Regions from separate parts of the Burkholderia pseudomultivorans genome, predicted to be linked through region 2. Evidence: riboswitches for the same ligand, from Rfam matches in the RefSeq annotation. Region 2 holds a riboswitch; each other region holds the start of a gene.
The links. A riboswitch is a leader RNA that binds a small molecule or an ion and turns the genes downstream of it on or off. The one in region 2 is predicted to bind cobalamin.

Region 1 (7,982 bases), on a different replicon from region 2:
GCTCGTTCCGAAAGCCCCGTGCCGCGTGCTCGACATCGGCGCCGGCATCGGCACCGACGCGGCCGGGTTCGCGGCAATGGGACATGCGGTCGTCGCGGTCGAACCGGTGGACGCGCTGCGCGCGGCCGGCATCGCGTTGCACCGGTCGGCCTCGATCGAGTGGCTCGACGACAGCCTGCCCGATCTGGCGGTGCTGCGCGCGAGACACGCGAGCTTCGATTGCGTGATGCTGTCGGCGGTGTGGATGCACCTCGACGCAGACGAGCGCCGCCGGGCGATGCCGAATGTCGCCGCACTGCTCGCCGACGGCGCGATGCTGGGAATGACGTTGCGCCACGGCCCGGTTCCGGATGGCAGAAGGATGTTCGACGTGTCGGCCGAGGAAACCGTGCAGCTGGCGCGCATGCACGGGTTGCGCGTGGCGATGAACGAGCGGACCGGATCGGTTCAGCGCGGCAACCGGCACATGGCGGTGATGTGGAGTCGGCTGGTTTTCGTCAAGGACGCGACAGGAAATCACGCGCGCGATTGAAGCTGCGACCGCGCAGTTTCGCCGACACGCAGCGATGTCTGCTGCCCGCCATCACTGCGCCAGATCGCTGACGTAAATCGCCGGATCGCGGTTCTCGAACTCGTTGCCCTTGTTCCAGTAGACGGCCTTCCTGTCCGCGTCGAATCCCAGCACGCCCAGATAGCCGGGAATGGCGAGCTTTTTCCAGTGACGGCCGCTATCGGTCGAGAAAAACACCCCGTTGCCTTCGATGTGCGCTGCCTTGCCCGTCAGCTGGGCGGTCGTGTGCGTGCTCATGGTGGTCACGAGTATGACCGGCCCGCTGACGTAGAAGCTGGTCTGCTGGTTGGGCCGGATCATCGTCGAAGCGGGAAGCGGCCAGAACGGATTCGGCAGATCGCCGAGCCTGTTCCACGAGCGGCCGTCTTGCCCGAGTTCGGCCAGCTCGTGGCCGGCATCGCTGCTGCGGCTCAACTCCGCCACCACGCGGCCCGCACCGTTGTCCTTCACCTTGAACAGGTAGAGCCCCGGCGTCGTGCGGATGTCGCCGACCTCCCAGCGCCCGTCGCGACGCGTCAACTGCGCTTCGCGCGTGAACGTCTGCAGCGTGCTCGTGCCGTCCCAGTAGCTCTGGCTGACCCACGCCGTTGCCTGACGATCGTTGAACTGGATCAAATGCGCCGCGGTGTCGCCGCCGCTTCCCGGCGTCTGGGGCAGCGTGCCGGACGGCGCGTCCCAAAGCCGCTCGGTGCCTTCGACCGCATCGGCGTGTGCGCCCTGATCGGAGGAATGGAAAAACCGTCCTTGTCCCGCGGCCCAGACATCGTTGCTGCCATGGAAGTACGGATCGAGGCTCCACGCCAGCCATTCCGCGTCGGCCATGAAACCGCCCGGAACGATCCGCCAGTCTTTACCGTGCTCGTCCGCACGGAAAACAGCCGTCTGAACTGGCCGGCCGTCGTTGCCTTCCGGCAGGTGGGCGCCGGTCAGCAGCAGCAGGCTCGTCTTGTCGGCGGAAGGCAGCGGGCACGCGTAGCCGCTGACATAGGCCATCGTGTGAAACACGCCATCGTCGCCGAGCCGCGAAACCTGCGAGACCTCACGCTCGCCGGTATCCGGGGTGGAACCGGCCGGCAACAGCGCGTCGAGATTGACGGCGTCCCGAAGCCGGGCCTTGTCGTCGTCGGACTCGCGCCGGCCGACCAGCCAGACGCTCCGCCCGACCGCCACCACACCCGTGCAGGCCTGCTCCATCGCACGCTGCCCGTCGTCGAGCGTCCGGCCCAGAATCCGTTGATTCGGCTCGCTTCCGCCTAGCTCGAGGTGGGCGCGCGTCAACCCCCATGCATAGGCGATCAGCAGCAGCGCGATCGGTATGGCGATGCCTAACCTGACAATGCTGACGATCGACCAACGGCTTTTTTTCATGACGATCCGTTAAGAAGGAAATGGGCGCCTGACGCCCGCCGGAAAACGGACGGCCCGAAGGACCGTGCCGGGCGTCGACTGTCGCTCGCAACGGCGCTTGTTGTACCGATTCGGTGCGTAGGTTACCAAATGCCGAACGGGCGACCTGCCAAGCCTCCCGAATGCCCCGCCCGACACACGCCCCAACCCGACACCGCCAGCCCCGCCGCCCCGCCTCTCAACTCTTATATAAGACATAAGATATTTGACGCTACAAGGCGTTGCGATTAGAATTCCCGTCGATGCAGTGCCTGGAACAGCCCGGAGTGCCTGAACGGCCTTCTCCTGAAACGCAACATCAGCAGGTCCCCCCATGCTTGAAAACTTTCGTGCTCACGTGGCCGCCCGCGCCGCGCTCGGTATTCCTCCCCTGCCGCTGACGGCTCAGCAGACCGCCGAACTGGTCGAACTGCTGACCAACCCGCCGGCCGGCGAAGAGCAGACGCTGCTCGACCTGATCACCCACCGCGTGCCCGCTGGCGTGGACGAAGCTGCCCGCGTGAAGGCCGGCTTCCTGGCCGCCGTCGCCAAGGGCGAAACCGCCTGCCCGCTGATCTCGCGCGCCCGCGCCACCGAACTGCTCGGCACGATGCTGGGCGGCTACAACATCCAGCCGCTGATCGAGCTGCTGTCCGACGCCGAAGTCGGCGCGACCGCCGCCGACGCGCTGAAGAAAACCCTGCTGATGTTCGACCAGTTCCATGACGTGAAGGAACTCGCCGACAAGGGCAATGCGAACGCGAAGGCCGTGATGCAGAGCTGGGCCGACGCCGAATGGTTCACGAGCCGTCCGGAAGTGCCGGAAAGCCTGACCATCACCGTCTTCAAGGTCACCGGCGAAACCAATACCGACGACCTGTCGCCGGCGCCGGACGCGACCACCCGCCCGGACATCCCGCTGCACGCGCTGGCGATGCTGAAGAACGCGCGCCCCGGCATCACGCCGGAAGAAGACGGCAAGCGCGGCCCGGTCAAGTTCATCGAATCGCTGAAGGAAAAGGGCCATCTGGTCGCCTACGTGGGCGACGTGGTCGGCACCGGCTCCTCGCGCAAGTCGGCCACCAACTCGGTGCTGTGGTTCACCGGCGAAGACATCCCCTACGTCCCGAACAAGCGTTTCGGCGGCGTGTGCCTCGGCGGCAAGATCGCCCCGATCTTCTACAACACGATGGAAGATGCCGGCGCGCTGCCGATCGAACTCGACGTGTCGAAGATGGAAATGGGCGACGTGGTCGAGCTGCGCCCGTACGAAGGCAAGGCGCTGAAGAACGGCGAAGTGATCGCCGAATTCCAGGTCAAGTCCGACGTGCTGTTCGACGAAGTGCGCGCCGGCGGCCGGATTCCGCTGATCGTCGGCCGCGGCCTGACCGCAAAGGCGCGTGAAGCGCTGGGCCTGCCGCCGTCGACGCTGTTCCGCCTGCCGCACCAGCCGGCCGACAGCGGCAAGGGCTTCTCGCTCGCGCAGAAGATGGTCGGCCGCGCATGCGGCCTGCCGGAAGGCCAGGGCGTCCGTCCGGGCACGTACTGCGAACCGAAGATGACCTCGGTCGGCTCGCAGGACACCACCGGCCCGATGACGCGCGACGAACTGAAGGATCTCGCCTGCCTCGGCTTCTCGGCCGACCTCGTGATGCAGTCGTTCTGCCACACCGCCGCCTATCCGAAGCCGGTGGACGTGAAGACGCACCAGACGCTGCCGAACTTCATCAGCACGCGCGGCGGCATCGCGCTGCGTCCGGGCGACGGCGTGATCCACTCGTGGCTGAACCGCATGCTGCTGCCCGACACCGTCGGCACCGGCGGCGACTCGCACACGCGCTTCCCGATCGGCATCAGCTTCCCGGCAGGTTCGGGCCTGGTCGCGTTCGCGGCCGCCACCGGCACGATGCCGCTCGACATGCCGGAATCGGTGCTGGTCCGCTTCAAGGGCAAGATGCAGCCGGGCGTCACGCTGCGCGATCTCGTCAACGCGATTCCGCTGTACGCGATCAAGCAAGGCATGCTGACGGTCGCGAAGCAGGGCAAGAAGAACATCTTCTCCGGCCGCATTCTCGAGATCGAAGGCCTGCCCGACCTGAAGGTCGAGCAAGCGTTCGAACTGTCCGATGCGTCGGCCGAGCGCTCGGCCGCCGGTTGCACGGTCCGCCTGAACAAGGAACCGATCATCGAGTACCTCAACAGCAACATCACGCTGCTGAAGTGGATGATCGCCGAAGGCTACCAGGATCCGCGCAGCCTGCAGCGCCGCATCGCGGCGATGGAGCAGTGGCTGGACGACCCGCAGCTGCTGGCGCCGGATGCCGACGCCGAATACGCGGCCGTCATCGAGATCGACCTCGCCGACATCCATGAGCCGATCGTCGCCTGCCCGAACGATCCGGACGACGTGAAGACGCTGTCCGACGTCGCCGGCGCGAAGATCGACGAAGTGTTCATCGGCTCGTGCATGACCAACATCGGTCACTTCCGCGCCGCGTCGAAGCTGCTGGAAGGCAAGCGCGACATTCCGGTCAAGCTGTGGGTCGCGCCGCCGACCAAGATGGACCAGAAGCAGCTGACCGAGGAAGGCCATTACGGCGTGTTCGGCACGGCCGGCGCACGTACCGAAATGCCGGGCTGCTCGCTGTGCATGGGCAACCAGGCACAGGTGCGCGAAGGCGCGACGGTGATGTCGACCTCGACCCGCAACTTCCCGAACCGCCTCGGCAAGAACACCAACGTGTATCTCGGCTCGGCGGAACTGGCGGCAATCTGCTCGCGTCTGGGCAAGATTCCGACGAAGGAAGAGTACATGGCCGATATCGGCGTGATCAACGCCAATGGCGACCAGATCTACAAGTACATGAACTTCGACCAGATCCAGGACTTCAAGGAAGTCGCCGACACCGTGCAGGTGTAAGCGGGTTGTCGCGCCGCGGCGAGTCATGCTCGCCGCGGCAAACCCGCCACGGCGCCGCAGGCTGAATGCCTGCGGCGCCGTTTTTCATGGTGCCGGCGACTCTCGTCGTAACGACAAGCCCTGCCGGCGCCCATTCATCAGACCTGAACCGGCTTTTTCCACGCGCCCCGGCACGAACCGGGCAACGCAGGCCCGCAATACGTGGTTTTTTCGCGCCGGCCCCGCGCGAAGCATTGACGCGGCGAAGCGGCGGCCATTACCCTTGCGCGCTGATGGTTCCCGGAGACGGGATCAAATGGGAACGCAGTAGCGGCAGCGATGCCGTCGATCTGCGGCTGCCCCCGCAACTGTGAGCGGCGAGTCCATGCCCACCGAGCCACTGGGACACCCGGGAAGGCCGGCACCGGACGACGACCCGCAAGCCAGGAGACCAGCCATCGACCGAGGTCCAAGCAGCCGCAACGGGCGGGGTGTCCCGATGCGCAAGCGCCGCCGTCGGCGGTCGCCCGTTGCAAGGACGGCCCGACCTCAGGATTCCGTCAGATGTCCATCGTTCCCGATTCCGCTTTCGCGCCGAAAGCGTCGTGCCGGCACGCGGCACGCGTGCGCGCCTGCTCCCGTGTCGTCGCGCCCGATCCGGCCGCGCACGCCGAACCCGACCACGACACCGCCCGCCGCCCGTTCACGCGCGCGGCCCGCGCAGCACGATAACAAGACCCGCTTCATGAAACTCCGACATCTCCTCGCCACGTCCGCCGCCACCGCGCTGCTGTCGCCGCTCGCGCACGCCGCCGGCGACACCGCCCCGCCGCAGCCGGCGCAGCCCGCAGACAACGCCGACCTGCCGACGATCTCCATCACCGACACGCGCCACCTGCCCGAATCGTTCGACCAGCGCTATGCGACGACGCAGGTGCTCACGCGCGACGACCTCGACCGGCTGTCGCCAAGCGATCCGAGCATCACGCAGGCGGTCGCGACGCTGCCGGGCGTGACCGTGTCGCAGAACGGCGGCCCCGGCGCGTCGTCGTCCGTCAGTATTCGCGGCTCGTCGGCGAGCCAGGTCGCGGTGTTCGTCGACGGCATCCGGATCGGCTCGTCGACCACCGGCATCGCGCCCTGGGCGGATCTGCCGACCGAGGCGTTCGAGCGCGTCGAAGTCATCTCGGGGCCGGCGGCCGCCTCGTTCGGCGCGAACGCGATGGGCGGCGTCGTGCAGCTGTTCACGCGGCGCGCGGCGAACCAGCCGAACCAGACCACGGTGTCGTTCGGCGGCGGCTCGAACAAGACCTTCGACACGCAGGTCCGCACGTCGGGCACGGTGCCGTCGAGCGGGCCGCTCGCCGCGCTCGGCGGGCTCACCTACTCGCTCGGCCTGCACGATTACGCGACGGCCGGCATCGATGCGACGCGGCCGTTCGCGTACGGCCACGAGGAAGGCCGCAACCCGTATCACGCGCAGGATATCGACGCACGCCTCGGCTATGCGCGCGACAACTGGTCGATCTCGACGTTCGCGCTGTACCACCGCTCCGACCTGTCCTACGACAACGCGGGCGGCGCCGATCGCGAGCTCGACCACCAGTTGACGGCCGGCCTGTCGTTTCATCTCGACATCACGCCGGACACGCAGTTCGACCAGTCCGTCGGTTACTCGAACGATCGCCAGTTCCTGTACGCGAGCGACCCGGCGATCGCGACCGATCAGATCAATTCGCAGCGCATCAGCACGTCGACGTCGCTGACGCACCAGGAACGCGGCTTCAGCCTGTTCGGCCAGCCGCTGTCGGGCGAGACCAAGCTCGCATACGATTTCACGCGTGAACAGGCGTTCCTGCCGGTCGATATCCCGAGCGGCGTGCCCACGCGCAACGATTCCGCGTTCTCGCTGCACCAGTCGGTGACGCTCGGCACGGTCACGATGTTCCTCGCGGGCCGTCACGAGATCGTCGCCGGGCGGTCGGTGAACACGGGCAACGCGGCGCTGTCGTGGGCGATCACGCCGGTCTACACCGCACGCCTGTCGTATGGCAACGCGTTCCGGCTGCCGACCTTCAACGATCTCTACTATCCCGGATACGGGAATCCGGATCTCAGCCCCGAGCGCAGCAACTCGGTCGAGGCCGCGCTCGATGCGACGACGTCGCTCGGCACGTTTACGGCCGCGATCTACGACACGCGCGTCCATAACCTGATCGCGTACGATCCCGCGACGTTCCAGCCGGTCAACATCGGGCGCGCGCACATTCGCGGGCTCGACCTGTCGTACAAGGGAACGATCGGCCGTTCGACGCCGGTCAGCATCGCAATCGGCCTGCTGAATCCGCAGGACACGACCAATCAGACGTGGCTGAATCGCCGTCCGCGACAAACGGTCAGCATCAGCATCGATCACACGTGGGACGAACTGCACCTGCACGCGTTGAGCACCGGCGCGTCGCTGCGCTACGGTGGCACAACGTTCGACGATCCGGCCAACACGACCTATCTGCCGTCGTACCTGACGGCGGACCTGCGCGCGTCGTACCGGATCAATTCGCATCTGTCGGTGTCGGCGCTGCTGTCCAACCTGTTCGACCGTCGCTATATGACGGCCTACGGTTACAACACGGTCGGCCGGGCTGCGTTCGGCAAGGTCACTTACACGTTCTGATGGTTTCTGCTCGTGCCGGCGAGGCCGGGCCACCGGCGCCGACGCTCGCCGGCACCGATGCGCTCGCGTCGTTCGCCTACTTTCCGGCCGCACCACCCAGCAGGCCGCCGAGCAGCGACGTAATCGGTGCGAGCGGGCCGCTTGCGCCACCGAGCGCAGCGCTGCCGCCGGCGCTGATGCCGGTGCCCGTACCGGTCGCCGGCGTCGCGGCCGGCGGCGGACCGTTGTGCACGACCGCCGGGATCCCGCCGACGACGCTGGTGATCAGACCGGAAATCGGCACGGCGCCGTTCGCGCCATTCGGATTGACGAGGCCGCCCGCGTTGGTCACCGTGTCGCCGACGGCCCGGACGAGCTGCCCGACGTCGCTGACCAGCGGCCCGGCAACGGTTCCCGCTCCCGCCGCCGATGCCTTCCATCCGGCCGACGTGATCGCTCCGCCGATCTGGCCG
Region 2 (7,982 bases):
GAGAAGCCGCGCTCGTCGGGTGTGGTGGGCCACCACGGCGTGCGCTCCATCGCGCGGATCGGCGCGGCGATGCTGCGGTACGAGTGCATCACGCCTTTCGGCTCGCCCGTCGAGCCAGACGTATAGACGATCGTGCACAAGGTGTCGGGGGACGGGCGGCGCACCTGCGCGAGCGGCGCATGACGGGCGACGAGGTCGTCCCACTGCGGCACGTCGCGTCGCGGCGACTGTGGCAGCCCGAGCAGCGGCAAGCCGGGCGGCAGCCGCTCGCCGATCTTCGGCCAGTTGTCGGTCGACCCGTCGAGCTTGCCGAGCATCAGCAGCCTCGCGTCGCTGTGCGCCAGCGCGAAGCGGGCCGACTCCGCGCTGATGGCCGGAAGCAGTGGAACGCTGACCATGCCGGCCAGCATGATCGCGAGGTCCGCCATGATCCAGTGTGCGCTGTTCCTGCCGAGCAGCGCGATGCGGCTGCCTTCGGGCAGGCCGAGCGTCGCGAGGTAAGCCGCGATGCTGCGCGCCTGCGCGCCGATCTCGCCCCACGTGTAGTCGACGACCGAGCCGTCAGCGTAGGGCTGCGTCAGATAGATGGCGTCGTGTCGCTCGGCTTCCCACTTCAGGAAGCGGTCCACGACGGTTGCGTTGTCAGGAATCGTCATCGCGCGACCCTCCGATGTCTGCGTTTCGAATCCCCGGATCAACGCAGTCGCGCGCAGCGTCACATTCCGCGACGGAGCCGTTCGAGCGATTGCCGCTGGACTGCCATCGAGGCAGCGATTTCCGGCCGGCGTGCGGCTCGCCGGACCGTCGATTCTTCAGGTAAAACAGCGTGCGCGTCACGCCTCGAGCGGGCATGACGCCAAATGAAGGGCGCACGTCGGTGAAGTGTAAGCGCGCGTGCAGCGTTCTGAAACTATCGACTTCCATGATGCGCGAGCGCCGCCTCGGGCGCAGACGGCCGGTACTCCCGTCTCGCCGCAGGGGAGTGGCCCACAAGGCAACCAACGGTTGCCACGACCACGAGTTCTGGTCTGTTCGGTTGCTGTCGAAGTGACTATCCTAGCCGACACGATTCCCCATTCCCCAGGAGACGACACCGTGACGCACAGCGTGATTCCCGCAGGCCTTGCCGACGAAATGATCGACATCCGGCACCGCATCCATGCCCATCCCGAGCTGGGTTTCGAGGAATTCGCGACCAGCGACCTCGTTGCGGAGCAACTGCAGGCGTGGGGCTATACCGTGCATCGCGGGCTCGGCGGCACGGGCGTCGTCGCCCAGCTGAAGAACGGCGATGGCGAGCGACGCCTCGGCCTGCGCGCCGACATGGACGCGCTGCCGATCCACGAAGCGACCGGCCTGCCGTACCAGAGCACGATACCCGGCAAGATGCACGCGTGCGGTCATGACGGTCATACGGCGATGCTGCTCGCGGCCGCGAAGCACCTCGCGCGCGAGCGGCGCTTCTCGGGCACGCTGAACCTGATCTTCCAGCCGGCCGAGGAAGGGCTCGGCGGCGCGAAGCGCATGCTCGACGACGGGCTGTTCGACTTGTTCCCGTGCGACGCGATCTTCGCGATGCACAACATGCCGGGCTTCCCGACCGGCCGACTCGGCTTCCTGGCGGGGCCGTTCATGGCGTCGTCCGATACGGTCGTGATCGACGTGCAGGGCCGCGGCGGTCACGGCGCGGTGCCGCACAAGGCGATCGACCCGGTCGTCGTCTGCGCGCAGATCGTGATCGCGCTGCAGACCATCGTGTCGCGCAACGTGTCGCCGCTCGACATGGCGATCGTCACGGTCGGCGCGATCCACGCGGGCGAGGCGCCGAACGTGATTCCCGATCGCGCGCAGATGCGCCTGTCGGTGCGCGCGCTCAAGCCCGAGGTGCGCGACCTGCTCGAGACGCGCATCAAGGAGGTCGTCCACGCGCAGGCGGCCGTGTTCGGCGCGACCGCGACGATCGACTACCAGCGCCGCTATCCCGTGCTCGTCAACGACGCGGAGATGACTGCGTTCGCGCGCAACGTCGCGCGCGAATGGGTCGGCGAGGCGAACCTGATCGACGACATGGTGCCGCTCACCGGCAGCGAGGATTTCGCGTTCCTGCTCGAGAAGCGCCCCGGCTGCTACCTGATCATCGGCAACGGCGACGGCGAGGGCGGCTGCATGGTGCACAACCCGGGCTACGACTTCAACGACGCAGCGCTGCCGACCGGCGCGTCGTACTGGGTCAGGCTGGCCGAGACGTTCCTGGTCTGACGGGAGATAGGGCACAGAGGCGCTGCGGAAACGGATGTGCCGAAAACGCATCCGTCATCCGCAACGGCGGCGACGATCGCAATACGACGCTATTCCATCGGAATACGAAACGAGGCCGCCGGCGCATTCACCGCTGCCCGCCCGCCGCACCGTCCGCTGAATCGCCCCAGATCGTCTCGCCGTCGAACAGCGCGACCAGCGCTTGCGGATTCGACGGCCAGTACAGGTGCATGTAGGTCGCGACGATCGCGCCGTGGCGATAGACGGCTTCGCCGCTCCCCGCTGCGCCGTCGGGCCGCGCCGCGTACGCGACCGGCTCGAGCGGCGTCGCAAACCGCGAGTAGTGGAACGTATGACCGCGGATCGCACCGGCGCGCGTGTCGAGCTGCTGCATCCCGAGCGCCGCGAATCGACGCTGCATCGTCGCATGGCCCGGCAGCAGGCCGAGCATCGGCGTCGTGACGCCGTCGACGTCGGTCAGCGATTCACCCAGGTAAACCATCCCGCCGCATTCCGCGACGATCGCCTTGCCCGCCGCCGCATGCGCGCGGATCGTCCGCGCGGTCGCGGCATTCCCGGCGAGCGTCGCCGCATGCAGTTCCGGATAACCGCCCGGCAGGAACAAGGCATCGCAATCGTCGGGCACGGGTTCGTCGGCGAGCGGCGAGAAAAACCGTACCTGCACGCCGAGCGCGTCCAGCAGCGCGAGATTCGCCGGATAGAGGAACGAGAACGCCGCATCGCGCGCGATTGCGATGCGCCTGCCGGCGAGCCGGCGCGGCAGCGGCGGCGGCGCGTCAGGCTCCGCGAACGCGACGGCCGGCGGCAATTCGGCGAGCGCCGTGTTCGCGAGCACATCGGCCGCACGCTCGAGCCGCGCGTCGAGATCGTCGATGTCGTGCGGCTGGTGCAGGCCGAGATGCCGTTCCGGCAACGCGATACCCGCATCGGCCGGCACGTGCCCGAGCCAGCGCAGGTCGTCGGGCAGCGCCTGCCGCAGCAGGGCCGCGTGCCGCTCGGAGCCGACGCGATTGGCCAGCACGCCGTGAAACGGCACGTCGGGCCGGAACCGCGCGAGCCCGAACGCGATCGCCGCGAACGTCTGCGCCATCGCTTTCGCCGAAATCACCGCGACCACCGGCACGCCGAATGCGGCTGCCAGATCGGCGCTGCTCGGCGTGCCGTCGAACAGGCCCATCACGCCTTCGATCAGGATCAGGTCCGCGTCGCGCGCGGCATCGGCGAGCAGCGCGCGGCAGCCGGCCGCGCCGACCATGCCGAGGTCGAGCGCATGCACGGGTGCGCCGCTCGCGCGCTCGAGCAGCATCGGATCGAGAAAGTCGGGACCGGTCTTGAACACGCGCACGCGCCGGCCGAGCCGGCGGTGCAGCCGCGCAAGGCCGGCCGTCACCGAGGTCTTGCCCTGGCCGGACGCAGGCGCGCTGACGAACAGCGCGGGACAGGCCGGCATCGCTCAGAACTCCACGCCGCGCTGCGCCTTCACGCCTTGCTCCTTGTACGGATGCTTGACGAGCCGCATCTCGGTGACGAGATCGGCCGCGTCGATCAGCGCATCCGACGCATGCCGCCCGGTGACGACCACATGCAGCGACGCCGGCCGTGCGGCGAGCGTCGCGAGCACTTCGTCGAGCGGCAGGTATTCGTACTTCAGCACGGTGTTCAGTTCGTCGAGGATCACCATCGCGTACTCGCCGCTTTCGATCATCCGGCGCGCCTCGTCCCAGCCCTTGCGCGCGGTCGCGATATCGGCGTCGCGGTTCTGCGTGTTCCACGTATAGCCGTCGCCCATCGTCACGAAGTCGCATTCGGCGACGCGGCCAAGGAAATCGCGCTCCGACGTGTGCAGCGCGCCCTTGATGAACTGCACGACGCCGAGCCGCATGCCGTGGCCGAGCACACGCACGGCCATGCCGAACGCGGCCGTGCTCTTGCCCTTGCCGTTGCCCGTATGGACGATCAGCAAGCCCTTTTCGTTGACGGCGGCAGCCTGTTTCTTCTCGTGGCCGGCGCGGCGGCGTTCGGCCATCCGCTGGTGGGATTCGGCATCGGTCTTCATCGGGAATGGTCCTGTCGAAAGCGAAACAAAGGGTTCAGAGCGGGCCGGCGAGCGCGACCGTCACGCCGTCCCGGATGGTTTTGGGGCCGAGCAGCCGACCATGCGGCGCCGCAAGCTGCGCGCAAGGCTCGGCGACCCCCGCGACGCCGAAGCGCGCGAACGCGGCGGCCGACGCACCGCTGGCGGCCAGTTCCGGTCGCCCCGCGAGCAGCGCGGCGTCGAATGCGACCAGCGGCCAGCCGCGTCGGCTGCAGAGCCGGCGCAACCCGCAGGCCCGGGACTTCTCCGCGAGCGTCGCGACGACCACCGGCTGCGCGCCGGGATGACGGGCGAGGGCGGCGCGAATCGCGGCGTCGAGTTGCGCGGCGCTGGCGCCCGCGCGAAAGCCGATGCCGAGCGCGACCCGCATCACGTGCGCTGCGGCCGCGCAGCGCCGGCCAGCGCGGCCTGCACGGCGGGATCGGCGGCCAGCGCCGCCACGCGACCGATCACGACGATCGCCGGCGAGCCGATGCCCGCCGCGCGGATTCGCTCGACCAGCATCGCGAGCGTGGCCAGCACGTGCCGCTGTCCGGCGCGCGTGGCCGATTCGATCGCCGCGCACGGCGTGTCGTCCGGCAGGCCGCCCGCGCGCAATGCCGCGACGATCGCGTCGACGCGGCGAATGCCCATATAGATCACGAGTGTCATGCGGGTGGCGGCGAGCGCGTGCCAGTCGGGCTCGTCGGCGGCCGCGCCGTGACCCGTGACGAAGATCACGCCCTGCGCGTCGCCGCGATGCGTGACCGGAATGCCGAGCGCGGCCGGCGCGGCGATGCCGGCCGTGATGCCGTTGACGATTTCCACCGGAAAGCCGGCCGCGCCGAGCGCGAGCAGTTCTTCGCCGCCGCGGCCGAACACGAACGGATCGCCGCCTTTGAGCCGCGCGACGCTGCGGCCCGCGCGCAAATGCGCGAGCATCGCGGCGACGATCGTCTCCTGCGGCGTCGACGCATGGCCGCCGCGTTTGCCGACGTGCTCGATGCGCGCCTCGGCGCGCGCGTGGCGCAGCACGTCCGGATTGACGAGATCGTCGACCAGCAGCACGTCGGCCTCGCCGATCACGCGGGCGGCCTTGAGGGTCAGCAGTTCGGCGTCGCCGGGACCGGCGCCGACGAGCCAGGCGCGGCTCATCGCGCGCAACACGGCGCGAACCGTGACGAAGCGACGGGGAAGGGCGACGAACCGGCGGCGCGGCGGCCTGTGAAATGGCGTGACATGGCGGAATGAAGAGACCCGTATCGGGCCGGTGAAACGCGCACACCATCCGTCCCCCGCGGATAGGGCGTTCGGCGAGCGTCGGGCTCACCCCTTGCGTCGGCCGGTATCCGGGCTGGCCGCTTGCCAGGCCGCAGCCTTCCCGTCCGGCTGGCGGACAGTGGCATCGTGGGCGGCATGGGCGCGGGCGTTGCAGGACGCGTCGCGCGGGCGGCGTACCGTTGCGGGGACAGCACAGGCCGGGCGGATGTCCGCCTCCTGTTTCCCGTTTAACTGCATGCGCGGAATGCGCATGCGAGCACCGAACGCGGCGCATACGATAGCACAGGCGCTGCGGCCGGCGGATTCGCCGGAGCGTCGACCACAGGCGGGCGGCGAGCGTGCAGGCCGCACGCCGTGCGTTTCGATCGGCGACAAGGAAGGTGCGCCATCCGCGCTCCATCGCGATCCTGCCCGCGCGCCGTTGGCCCGCCTTGACGCTCCCCGCCGCGACGCCTACACTCGCACGCGTTTTGGTGCTCGCGCGTGCCGCTCCGGCGCGCGCAGTTAAACGGGAAACAGGGAGCCTGCCTGCGCCGCAGTCGAGCCAACCTGTGCTGCCCCCGCAACGGTAAGCGAACGCGTCGCGCGTCAGCGCGATGCAGCGCCGCTTCGCCGCATGCCGCGTGCATGCGGACGACCGCCACTGGATGCCGCGCGCATCCGGGAAGGCGAAGCGGCGTGTTCGTCAGCCCGGATACCGGCCTAAACGAAGGGGTTCAGCGCCGCGGGGAGGCGGCGCATCGTCCACGGCCGCAGCATGCCCGACGCCCGAGCGTTTCCCGATTCCGCCGCCAGGCTGCCATCCGCGCGACCGCGCCTGGCCCCGCGGCGAACGGCAGGCGTTGCGGGCGGCGCTGCCGGCGGCCGTGTTGGCATTCACGTGTCGACCGTTCGCAAGGAAGCGTCATGCCCGACTCATGTTTTCGCCCGCATCGGCGCGCCCGTCGCAGCGCGCCGGCGCCTGCGCGCGGGCGGCCGGCGCCGCGCACCGAGCCCCCGCACGTGAAGCGCCCGTTCCCCGCGAGCCCGCCCCGGCCGGCCGCACCTCGTCCCGTCGCGCGCCGCGCCGCAGCCGGCGCGACGACGCCGGCCTGACTCCACCGATTCACTCGACACTGGACCTACCATGACCATGCGCAAGCTGCCCGTCACGATCGTCACGGGCTTTCTCGGCAGCGGCAAGACCACGCTGATGCGCCACATCCTGCAACACGCCGAAGGCCGCCGCATCGCGGTGATCGTCAACGAATTCGGCGAGCTCGGCATCGACGGCGAAATCCTGCGGGGCTGCGGAATCGGCTGCGACGATGCGCAGGACGAAGCGTCGGGCCAGCTCTACGAGCTCGCGAACGGCTGCCTGTGCTGCACCGTGCAGGAGGAGTTCTATCCGGTGATGGAAGCGCTCGTCGAGCGGCGCGCGGACATCGATCACGTACTGATCGAGACGTCGGGCCTCGCGCTGCCGAAGCCGCTCGTGCAGGCGTTCAACTGGCCGACGATCCGCAACAGCTTCACGGTCGACGCGGTGGTTACCGTCGTCGACGGGCCGGCCGCCGCGAGCGGCCAGTTCGCGGAAAACCCGCAGGCCGTCGACGCGCAGCGCCGCGCCGACCCGAACCTCGACCACGAATCGCCGCTGCACGAACTGTTCGCCGATCAGTTGTCGTCCGCGGATCTCGTGATCGTGAACAAGGCCGATCTGGTCGATGCCGCGCAGTTCGAGCAGATCGAAACCGCAATTCGCGACGAAATCCCGCCGCAGGTGAAGATCGTGCGCGCGACGCGCGGCGAACTCGATCTGGCGATGCTGCTCGGGCTCGAATCGGCGTCGGAGGACACGATTCATCTGCGCCACGATCATCACGGCTCGGCCGACGACGGGGACCATGACCACCATCACGACGACTTCGACTCGGTCGTCGTGAGCGGCGACGCCGGCTCGCGCGACGCGACGATCGCCGCGCTGCAGCAGCTCGTCGAAACGCATACGATCTATCGCGCAAAGGGGTTCGCCGCGCTGCCCGATGCGCCGATGCGACTCGTGATCCAGGGTGTCGGCCGTCGTTTCGACAGCTATTTCGACCGTCGCTGGCAGGACGGCGAAACGCGCGCGAGCCGCTTCGTGCTGATCGGCGAGGACCTCGACGCGGCCGAACTGCAGCGCGCGTTCGAGGCCGCGTGCGCGGCCGCGCTGCAGCAGGCGTAACGCGCGATGCATCTGCTGCGCACCACGCCGGGCGGCTTCGTCGACGATACGCAGGGCGTCGTGCGGATCGACCAGCAGCCGGCCGACATCGTGATCCTCAGCTCGGCCGACACGACGCTGTCGCTGCTCGCAAGCGTCGTG
Region 3 (7,982 bases), 920 kb from region 2:
CGGCCTCGTGCGACGCATGCGAGAACACGCAGTAGTCGCGCACGCCCGGCACGATCCGCTCGGCGACGAGCAATGCCGAGGTCGCGATGAAGCCGTCGACGAGGATCGTCATGCGCTCGCTCGCGGCCGCCAGATAGGCGCCCGTCATCATCGCGATCTCGAAGCCGCCGAAGGTCGCGAGCACGTCGAGCGGCGCGATCGCATGCGAGTGCCGCACGAGCGCGCGGCCGAGCACCGCGCGCTTGTGCGCGAGGCCCTGATCGTCGAGGCCCGTGCCGCGCCCGACGCACGCGTCGATCGGCACGTCGAGCAGCCGGCTCATCAGGCACGCGGCCGCCGACGTGTTCGCGATCCCCATCTCGCCGAAGCCGATCACGTTGGTGCCGAGCGACGCGTGATGGCGCACGCGCGAAGCGCCGGCCGCGAGCGCCGTCATCGCCTCGTCGCGCGTCATCGCCGGCTCGACCGCGAAGTTGCGCGTGCCGCGTCCGACCGGCAGCGACACCAGCCGGTCGGACGCGGGCAGCGGCGACGCGACACCCGCATCGACGATCTCGAGCACGCTCTGCGCGACCTCGGAGAACGCATTGATCGCCGCGCCGCCCGCGAGGAAATTCGCGACCATCTGCGCGGTCACCGACTGCGGATACGGACTCACGCCCTCGACCGCGATCCCGTGGTCGCCCGCGAACACGATCGTCACCGGACGCTGCACGCTCGGCCGCTCGCTCTGCTGGATCAGCCCGATCTGCAACGCGACCGCCTCGAGCTGCCCGAGGCTGCCGGGCGGCTTGGTCTTGTGGTCGATCACGTGCTGCAGGCGCGTGCGCAGCGCATCGTCGAGCGGCGCAATCGCGGGAGGAAAATCGGTCGGGGTCGTCGTCATCGAAGGGGAGCCTCGTTGGCGCGGCTCGCGCCGCGCATCGAAAGAAAGTTCGTCAGGATCGCCGCGCGGGCCACGCGGGCAGCAGCGCATCGCGGCCATGCTCGCGGATCAGCACGAGCGGATAGCCGAACGCGTCGCTCGCGCGCTCGGGCGTCAGCACGTCGTGCACCGGGCCGGCCCACGCGCGGCCGCGGCCGTCGAGCAGCAGCGCATGCGTCGCGAAGCGTCGCGCGAGATTCAGGTCGTGACACGAGAACAGCACGGTGCGCGGCCCCGCGTCGAGCCATGCGCCCAGCGCGGTCAGGCAGTCGATCTGGTGATGCAGGTCGAGATGCGCGAGCGGCTCGTCGAGCAGCATCAGCGGCGCATCCTGGCACAGGGTCGCCGCCAGTGCGACGCGCTGCCGCTCGCCGCCCGACAGCGACAGCACGTCGCGCGCCGCGAGTGCGCCCAGGCCGAAGGTCGCGAGCGCCGCACGGGCCGCCGCGCGATCGTCGTCGCGCTCCCAGCCCCAGCCGCCGAGATACGGGAAGCGGTTGAGCAGCACGGTGTCGAACACGGTCGCGCTGAACGCGTCGTGCAGTTGCTGCGGCATCAGCGCGCGCCGCTGCGCGAGCGGCCCCTGCGACCACGCGGACAGCGGCCGCCCGTCGATCTCGACGTGGCCGCCGGCCGGCGGCTGCAGGCCCGCGAGCGTCGCGAGCAGCGTCGTCTTGCCGGCGCCGTTCGGCCCCGCGACGCACCAGATCTCGCCGGGACGAAACGCCTGCGTGAAGCCGTCGAGCAGCGTGCGCGCGCCGGCCTGCAGCGTCAGGCCGACCGCCGCGCAGCTCGTCTTTGCGGCGGCCGTCATCGCATCGGTCTCCTCAGCAACATCCACAGGAACACCGGCACGCCGATCAGCGCGGTCATCACGCCGACCGGCAACTGCGCGGGCGCGATCGCGGTGCGTGCGAGCAGGTCGGCCGCCATCACGCCGCCGCCGCCCGCGAGCATCGCGGCGGGCAGCAGCATGCGCTGGTCGTTGCCGAACGCGAGCCGCAGCGCATGCGGCACGACGAGGCCGACGAAGCCGATCGTGCCGGCCGTCGTCACCGCGGCGGCGGCGGCCAGCGACGCGACGAGATAGATCCGCACGCGCAAGCGCGCGACCGGCACGCCGAGCGCAAGCGCGGTCGCATCGCCGCGCAGCAGCACGTTCAGTTGCGGCGCGGCCGGCAGCGCGACGCCGGCCGCCAGCAGCAGCGCGCCCCAGGCGAACCACGGCGCGCTTGCGCCGTTCAGGTCGCCGGTCAGCCAGAAGATGATGCCGCGCAGGCGCGCGTCGGGCGCGAGCGACAGCAGCAGCGTGACGAGCGCCCCCCACCCGGCCGCGATCACGACGCCGGTGAGCAGCAGCCGCGGCGACGCGTCGCGTGCGTCGCCGCGCCCCAGCTCGCGGCGCGCGAGCCCGAGCACGAGCGCGATCGACACGAGCGCGCCGGCGAACGCGGACGCGTCGACGAGCCACCATGCGCCGCCCGCGATCATCGCAACCAGCGCGAAGCCGGCCGCGCCGCCCGACACGCCGAGCACGTACGGTTCCGCGAGCGGATTGCGCAGCAGCACCTGCAGCAGCGCGCCGGCCAGCGCGAGCAGTGCGCCGCACGCAAAGCCCGCGAGCGCGCGCGGCAGGCGCAAGGTGCGCACGATGTCGGCGAACAGCGCGTCGTGGGCCGCCGCGCCGCCGCCGTGCGGCACGAGCGATGCAAGCGCCTGCCATGGCGACATCGGCACGCTGCCGATCGACAGCGACGCGACCAGCAAGAGCGCGACCACGGCCGCGAGCGCGGTCCAGATCGCCGTGGCGCGCGCGGCGTTCATGCGACGTGCGGCGCCGTGCGCGATGCGCGGCGGCGGCCGGCCGGGCGCGACAGCGGCATCGCGGCATCGCAGGGGATGGGCATAGGCAAGCTTGTAGTCCTTGTCGAACGGCGTGTCGGGATGCACGCCGGCGTAACCGCCGTCGCGCCGGCATGCACGGTGAAGTCGGCGATCGCGTCGGATCCGGATCCGTGCGCGGTCGCGCGGCAGGCATTGTGCGCAATATAGAGGAAAGCGTCCGGGTCGGGACGGCGGTCAGGTCGAGCCGGCACGGTGCGGCCCGACGCGAACGGCCGCACCGCGTGCGACCGATGCGCCGGCGCCGCTTCGAACAGGGCACGGCGCGCCGCAGCACGATCGGCGATCCAGCCGCGCCGATGCGCACGACGGCGGCAAGCGACAAGGCTGCGGCGCGCGCCCGGTGCCCGGCGCACGATTGGGGTCGGCATCGAAGAAAATCCCGTCAAGCACTGCGCATCCTGCCTCCCCGCAGGCCGCGCGTCATGAAGCCCGTGCGGGCTTCCCGCCCCGGCCGGTATCCGGGCTGGCGGCGGACCGGCTCGCCTTCCCGCGCGAAATCGCGCAGTGGCCCGCGCCGCATGCGAAACGCATGCCGGACGCGCCCGAGCCGGCCTGCGTCGAACGACGCGGCCGCTTACCGTTGCGGGGGCAGCGCAGGTTGGCGGCTTGCTGGCGAAAGCGCGCGCCCTGCTTCCCGTTTAACCGCGCGTGCCACGCGCGTGCACCGAGGCGGCGCCAGTTTAGGAGCGGGCCGCGCGAGCGTCAAGAAAGCCTCGCGCGACGTGCGCAATGTGCCGCGCAACACGCCGATTCGCGACAAGAAGCGGGGGTGTTACGACTGGAAACGTTACAGATGTCGGAATGCCCGGTATTCCGCGCTAAAATGCTGGGTCTTTAGAGGACGCAGCAGATGCTCAACGAACTCGAAACCCTTTCTCAAAATATTGGCCGACTGATTTCGCTGAACAAGCGCTACCACTCGGAACGGCTCGCGCTCGAGGAGCAGGTCGCGCAATTGCGCGCGGAAGCGGACACGGTCCGCGCGGAGCTCGCGCAACTGCGCGAGGAACGCAATGCGCTCGCAGCCGAGCGCGACACGCTGTCGGCGAAGATCGACGACGCCCAGGTCAAACTGAACGCGATCCTCGAGAAGCTGCCGCGCACCAAGAGCGCGGAACAATCCGACAACCAGCTCGACCTGCTGGATGCGCAGGCGCGCACCGATGGCGACGACGCGGCCAGCCACGGAGAACATGCATGAGCACCAAGCAGATCGAAGTCTCGATTCTCGGCCAGGCCTATCGTCTCGCCTGCTCGGCCGAGACCGAAGCAGCGCTGCTCGAGGCCGTCGCGCGCGTCGACGCCGAAATGTCGAAGATCCGCGCGAACAGTTCGGTGCGCGGCACCGATCGCATCGCGGTCATGGCGGCGCTGTCGCTCGCATCGGAATTGCTGCGACTGCAAACGAGCGTGCGGCACGGTGAAGCATTTCCGGCCGAAGAAATCCGGCGTACAATGCGCCAGATGAATGAACAGCTCGGTGCGGTGCTCGCACAGCACGAGCCGCAGTAAGCTTCGAATCGACGCGCCGATTTCCCTTGATCTCGACGATCAACGGTGGTCAAATTGGACGCAACGATTCACCGTTTCACAGTTTAGTCAGCTTCCCTGCCTGGTTCGCCAAGGTCATATATTCCTTGAACCAATGCCATGTGCACGGTTGCGGAAATTTGTAGCACGGGCGCGCGCGTCACTCTGTCTGATGTACCCGAAGTGCTGCTAACTGCGACCAATTCTGAACCTCAGGTTCAGGATGCCGGCCTAGCGGCCAAGGCGGGGGCCTATTCAACGGCATCGGGCGAGTCCCGATGCCGTTTCCTTTTTCAGGGTCCGTCTGTGGACGGAGCGCGCGATCCTGCCGTTGCGCGTCCTGTCCGCCGATCGCTCCAGACCGCCTCTTCTTGCGTCGATTACGATCCATGCAATACTGGCTGATGAAGTCCGAACCGGACGAAGCGAGCATCGACGATCTCGCGAGCGCACCGCTACGCACGCTGCCCTGGACGGGCGTACGCAACTATCAGGCGCGCAACTTCATGCGCGACACGATGAAAATCGGCGACGGCGTGCTGTTCTATCACTCGAGCTGCCCCGAGCCGGGCATCGCCGGCCTCGCCGAAGTGTCGTCGACCCCCTACCCCGATCCCACGCAGTTCGATCCCGAGAGCCCGTACTACGATCCGAAGTCGTCGCAGGAGTCGCCGCGCTGGCTGCTGGTCGACGTGCGCTTCGTGAAGAAATCGCCGCTGGTGCCGCTCGCCGCGCTGCGCGAGCATGACGAACTGGCCGACATGCGCGTGCTCGCGCGCGGCAACCGCTTGTCGATCACGCCCGTGACGCGTGCGGAATGGCGCTTCATCACCGAGAAGCTGATGAAGTAGGCGCGTGCGCCAAAGGTCAAATCCGGTCAGTTCGCAGCACCGCCGTGGAACTCGCGGCACGTTTGCGCGGCCTAAGCAACCGCTGCCGGCCGATCGGGCCGGCGCTCGTTTTTGTCGCGCGGCATGCCGCGTCGCGCACGCGTGATCCGCATGCGCGCCCTCGCACAAGGAGTCCAACAATGACCAAGAAATCCGCACTCGCGCTGTCGCTCGCACTCGCCGCTGCCGTTCCCGTCGCGCTGACGCTCGCGTCGCCCGCCGCGCACGCACAGGCCGTGAACCCGCACTTCCCGGAGCCGGCCGGCGTGCTGTCGCTGTCGTCGCAGGCCAGCGCCGACGTGCCGCAGGACATCATCCACATCACGCTGTTCTACGAACAGCAGGCGAAGGATCCGGGCAGCCTCACGTCCGCGCTGAACCAGCGCGCCGACGCCGCACTCGCTCAGGCGAAGGGCGTGTCGGGCGTCACCGCGCACACGGGCGCGTTCTCCGTCTATCCGAGCACCGACCGCGACGGCAAGATCTCCGCCTGGCGCGGCCGCACCGAGGTCGTGCTCGAATCGCGCGATTTCGCCGCGGCATCGAAGCTCGCGGGCCAGCTGTCGAACCAGATGCAGGTCGCGAACGTCGAGTTCTCGCTGTCGCCGGAGGCGCAGCGCGCGGCCGAGCAGAAGCTGACGACCGAAGCGATCAAGTCGTTCCGCGCACGCGCGGACGAGGCCGCGAAGGCGTTCGGCTACAGCAGCTACACGATCCGCGACGTAAACGTCGGCGGCGGCCGCAACGTGCAGCCCTACCCGCGCATGATGGCGATGGCCGCGGCGCCGATGGACAGCGCGAAGATGAGCGCGCCGATCTCGGTCGAAGGCGGCAAAGCGACCGTGTCGGTCACCGTCAACGGATCGGTGCAGATGAAGTAACGCACGACTGCTGCCCCGCATGTGCAAACGCCGGCCCGCAGGCCGGCGTTTGCCGTTTACGCGCGAGGCGATCGATGCGCGGCGCCGGCGCATGCGCACCGGCGCCGCCTCGCTCATGCGGTCGCGTTCGCCGTGCGGCGGCGATATGCCCACACCATCAGCGCGACGCCCGCGAGGATCATCGGCAGCGACAGCCACTGCCCCATCGACAGCCCGAGCGCGAGCAGGCCGAGGAAGTCGTCGGGTTCGCGCGCGAACTCGACCGTGAAGCGGGCAAGGCCGTAGCCGATCAGGAACAGCGCGGACACCGCGCCCATCGGCCGCGACTTGCGCGAGAAGAAGAACAGCAGGAAGAACAGCACGATCCCTTCGAGCGCGATTTCGTAGAGCTGCGAAGGATGACGCGGCAGCATCTGGTACTGCATGAACACATCGGCGAGATGCCACTTCTCGACGAGGTCCGGATGCTTCGGCAGCCATGCGGCGTCGTCGCGCATCGCGCCCGGGAACAGCATCGCCCACGGCGCATGCGGATCGGTCACGCGCCCCCACAGCTCGCCGTTGATGAAGTTGCCGAGGCGCCCGGCCGCGAGCCCGGTCGGCACCATCGGCGCGACGAAGTCGGTGACCTGCAGCCAGTGGCGCTTGCGCTGCCACGCGAACAGCACCATCGCGAGCGTCACGCCGAGAAAGCCACCGTGAAACGACATCCCGCCTTCCCACACCTTGAACACGTCGAGCGGATGCGAGAAGTAGAAGTCGGCCTTGTAGAACAGCACGTAGCCGAGCCGGCCGCCGAGCACGGTGCCGAGCACGCCGTAGAACATCATGTCGTCGATGTCCTTCGCGGTCCAGCCCTGCGCGGCCACATGCGGCAGCTTCAGGCGGATCCGGCCGACGACGATCGCCGCGATGAAGCCGACGAGATACATGAGGCCGTACCAGCGTACGGCCAGCGGCCCGAGATGGATCGCAACGGGGTCGAAATTCGGGTGAATGATCATGGGTTAGCGATGAAGTTTTCGAATGCGGTGCGGCGCGCCGGCACCGCGCATTGGACGGCGCCCGCGCGTCATCGTTCGCGTCACGCGGCCGCGCACTGCGCGCGCACGACGTCGATGAAGCCAGCCAGCACCGGGCTCACGTCGCCGGTGCGCCAGACGAGGCCCGTCTCGACGACCGGCGCCTCGCCGGCGAGCGGCCGGTACGCGACGCCGGTGCGCCGCAGGTTACGCAGCGACTGCGGCACCAGTGCGACGCCCATGCCGGCCGACACGAGGCTGACGATCGTCTGCATCTGGATCGCCTCCTGGCCGATGCGCGGGGTTTCCCCCGCCGCGCCATAGCAGCCCGTAATGATGTCATAAAAGCCGGGCGCCAAACGTCGCGGGAAGATCACGAGCGGCAGCGCGGCAATCTCGGCGAGCTGCACGGGTTCGTGCTCGGGCGCGTCGGACAGCGCCGCCGGCATCGCCACCACCAGCGGCTCGCGCACGACCGGCAGGTACGACAGTTCGGCCGCGTGGCGCGGCGGCACCGGCGGGATCACGAGCCCCGCGTCGATGCGGCCGGCGACGAGTTCGTCGATCTGCACGTCGCTGGTCGCCTCCGCGAGTTGCAGCCGCACCTGCGGATAGCGCGCGCCGAACGCGCGCAGCAGCGACGGCAGCAGCCCGTAGTCGGCCGTCGACACGAACGCGAGCGCGAGCGAGCCGGCCTCGCCGCGCGCGAGCCGCCTGGCGAGCGGCGGCAGCGCTTCGGCCGCTGCGAGCAGCCGCCGCACGTCGGGCAGCAGCGCCGCGCCGACCGCCGTCAGCGCGACCGAGCGCTTGGTGCGCACGAACAGCGCGA

Region 1: it holds a riboswitch for cobalamin, as region 2 does, so the genes downstream of both, WS57_RS06125 (TonB-dependent receptor domain-containing protein) here and cobW (cobalamin biosynthesis protein CobW) in region 2, are expected to answer to the same signal.
Region 3: it holds a riboswitch for cobalamin, as region 2 does, so the genes downstream of both, WS57_RS37425 (hypothetical protein) here and cobW (cobalamin biosynthesis protein CobW) in region 2, are expected to answer to the same signal.

What each region holds. Positions count from the first base shown of each region.
Region 1 covers NZ_CP013377.1:1,439,220-1,447,201, reverse strand. The annotation lists gene WS57_RS06140 (class I SAM-dependent methyltransferase) at 1-532, shown strand, start outside; gene WS57_RS06135 (hypothetical protein) at 584-1,939, opposite strand; gene acnB (bifunctional aconitate hydratase 2/2-methylisocitrate dehydratase) at 2,292-4,877, shown strand; cobalamin riboswitch at 5,134-5,331, shown strand; gene WS57_RS06125 (TonB-dependent receptor domain-containing protein) at 5,602-7,530, shown strand; gene WS57_RS37820 (collagen-like triple helix repeat-containing protein) at 7,607-7,982, opposite strand, start outside.
Region 2 covers NZ_CP013378.1:3,142,453-3,150,434, forward strand. The annotation lists gene WS57_RS26785 (AMP-binding protein) at 1-656, opposite strand, end outside; gene WS57_RS26790 (M20 aminoacylase family protein) at 1,096-2,259, shown strand; gene WS57_RS26795 (cobyrinate a,c-diamide synthase) at 2,387-3,730, opposite strand; gene cobO (cob(I)yrinic acid a,c-diamide adenosyltransferase) at 3,734-4,336, opposite strand; gene WS57_RS26805 (cobalamin biosynthesis protein) at 4,371-4,745, opposite strand; gene cobA (uroporphyrinogen-III C-methyltransferase) at 4,745-5,509, opposite strand; cobalamin riboswitch at 5,677-5,914, opposite strand; cobalamin riboswitch at 6,090-6,356, shown strand; gene cobW (cobalamin biosynthesis protein CobW) at 6,762-7,841, shown strand; gene cobN (cobaltochelatase subunit CobN) at 7,848-7,982, shown strand, end outside.
Region 3 covers NZ_CP013378.1:4,062,087-4,070,068, forward strand. The annotation lists gene cobT (nicotinate-nucleotide--dimethylbenzimidazole phosphoribosyltransferase) at 1-886, opposite strand, end outside; gene WS57_RS31070 (ABC transporter ATP-binding protein) at 939-1,739, opposite strand; gene WS57_RS31075 (FecCD family ABC transporter permease) at 1,736-2,749, opposite strand; gene WS57_RS37425 (hypothetical protein) at 2,746-3,198, opposite strand; cobalamin riboswitch at 3,262-3,514, opposite strand; gene WS57_RS31080 (hypothetical protein) at 3,681-4,031, shown strand; gene WS57_RS31085 (cell division protein ZapA) at 4,028-4,342, shown strand; RNA gene ssrS (6S RNA) at 4,433-4,614, shown strand; gene WS57_RS31095 (EVE domain-containing protein) at 4,750-5,211, shown strand; gene WS57_RS31100 (SIMPL domain-containing protein) at 5,391-6,131, shown strand; gene lgt (prolipoprotein diacylglyceryl transferase) at 6,245-7,135, opposite strand; gene WS57_RS31110 (LysR substrate-binding domain-containing protein) at 7,216-7,982, opposite strand, start outside.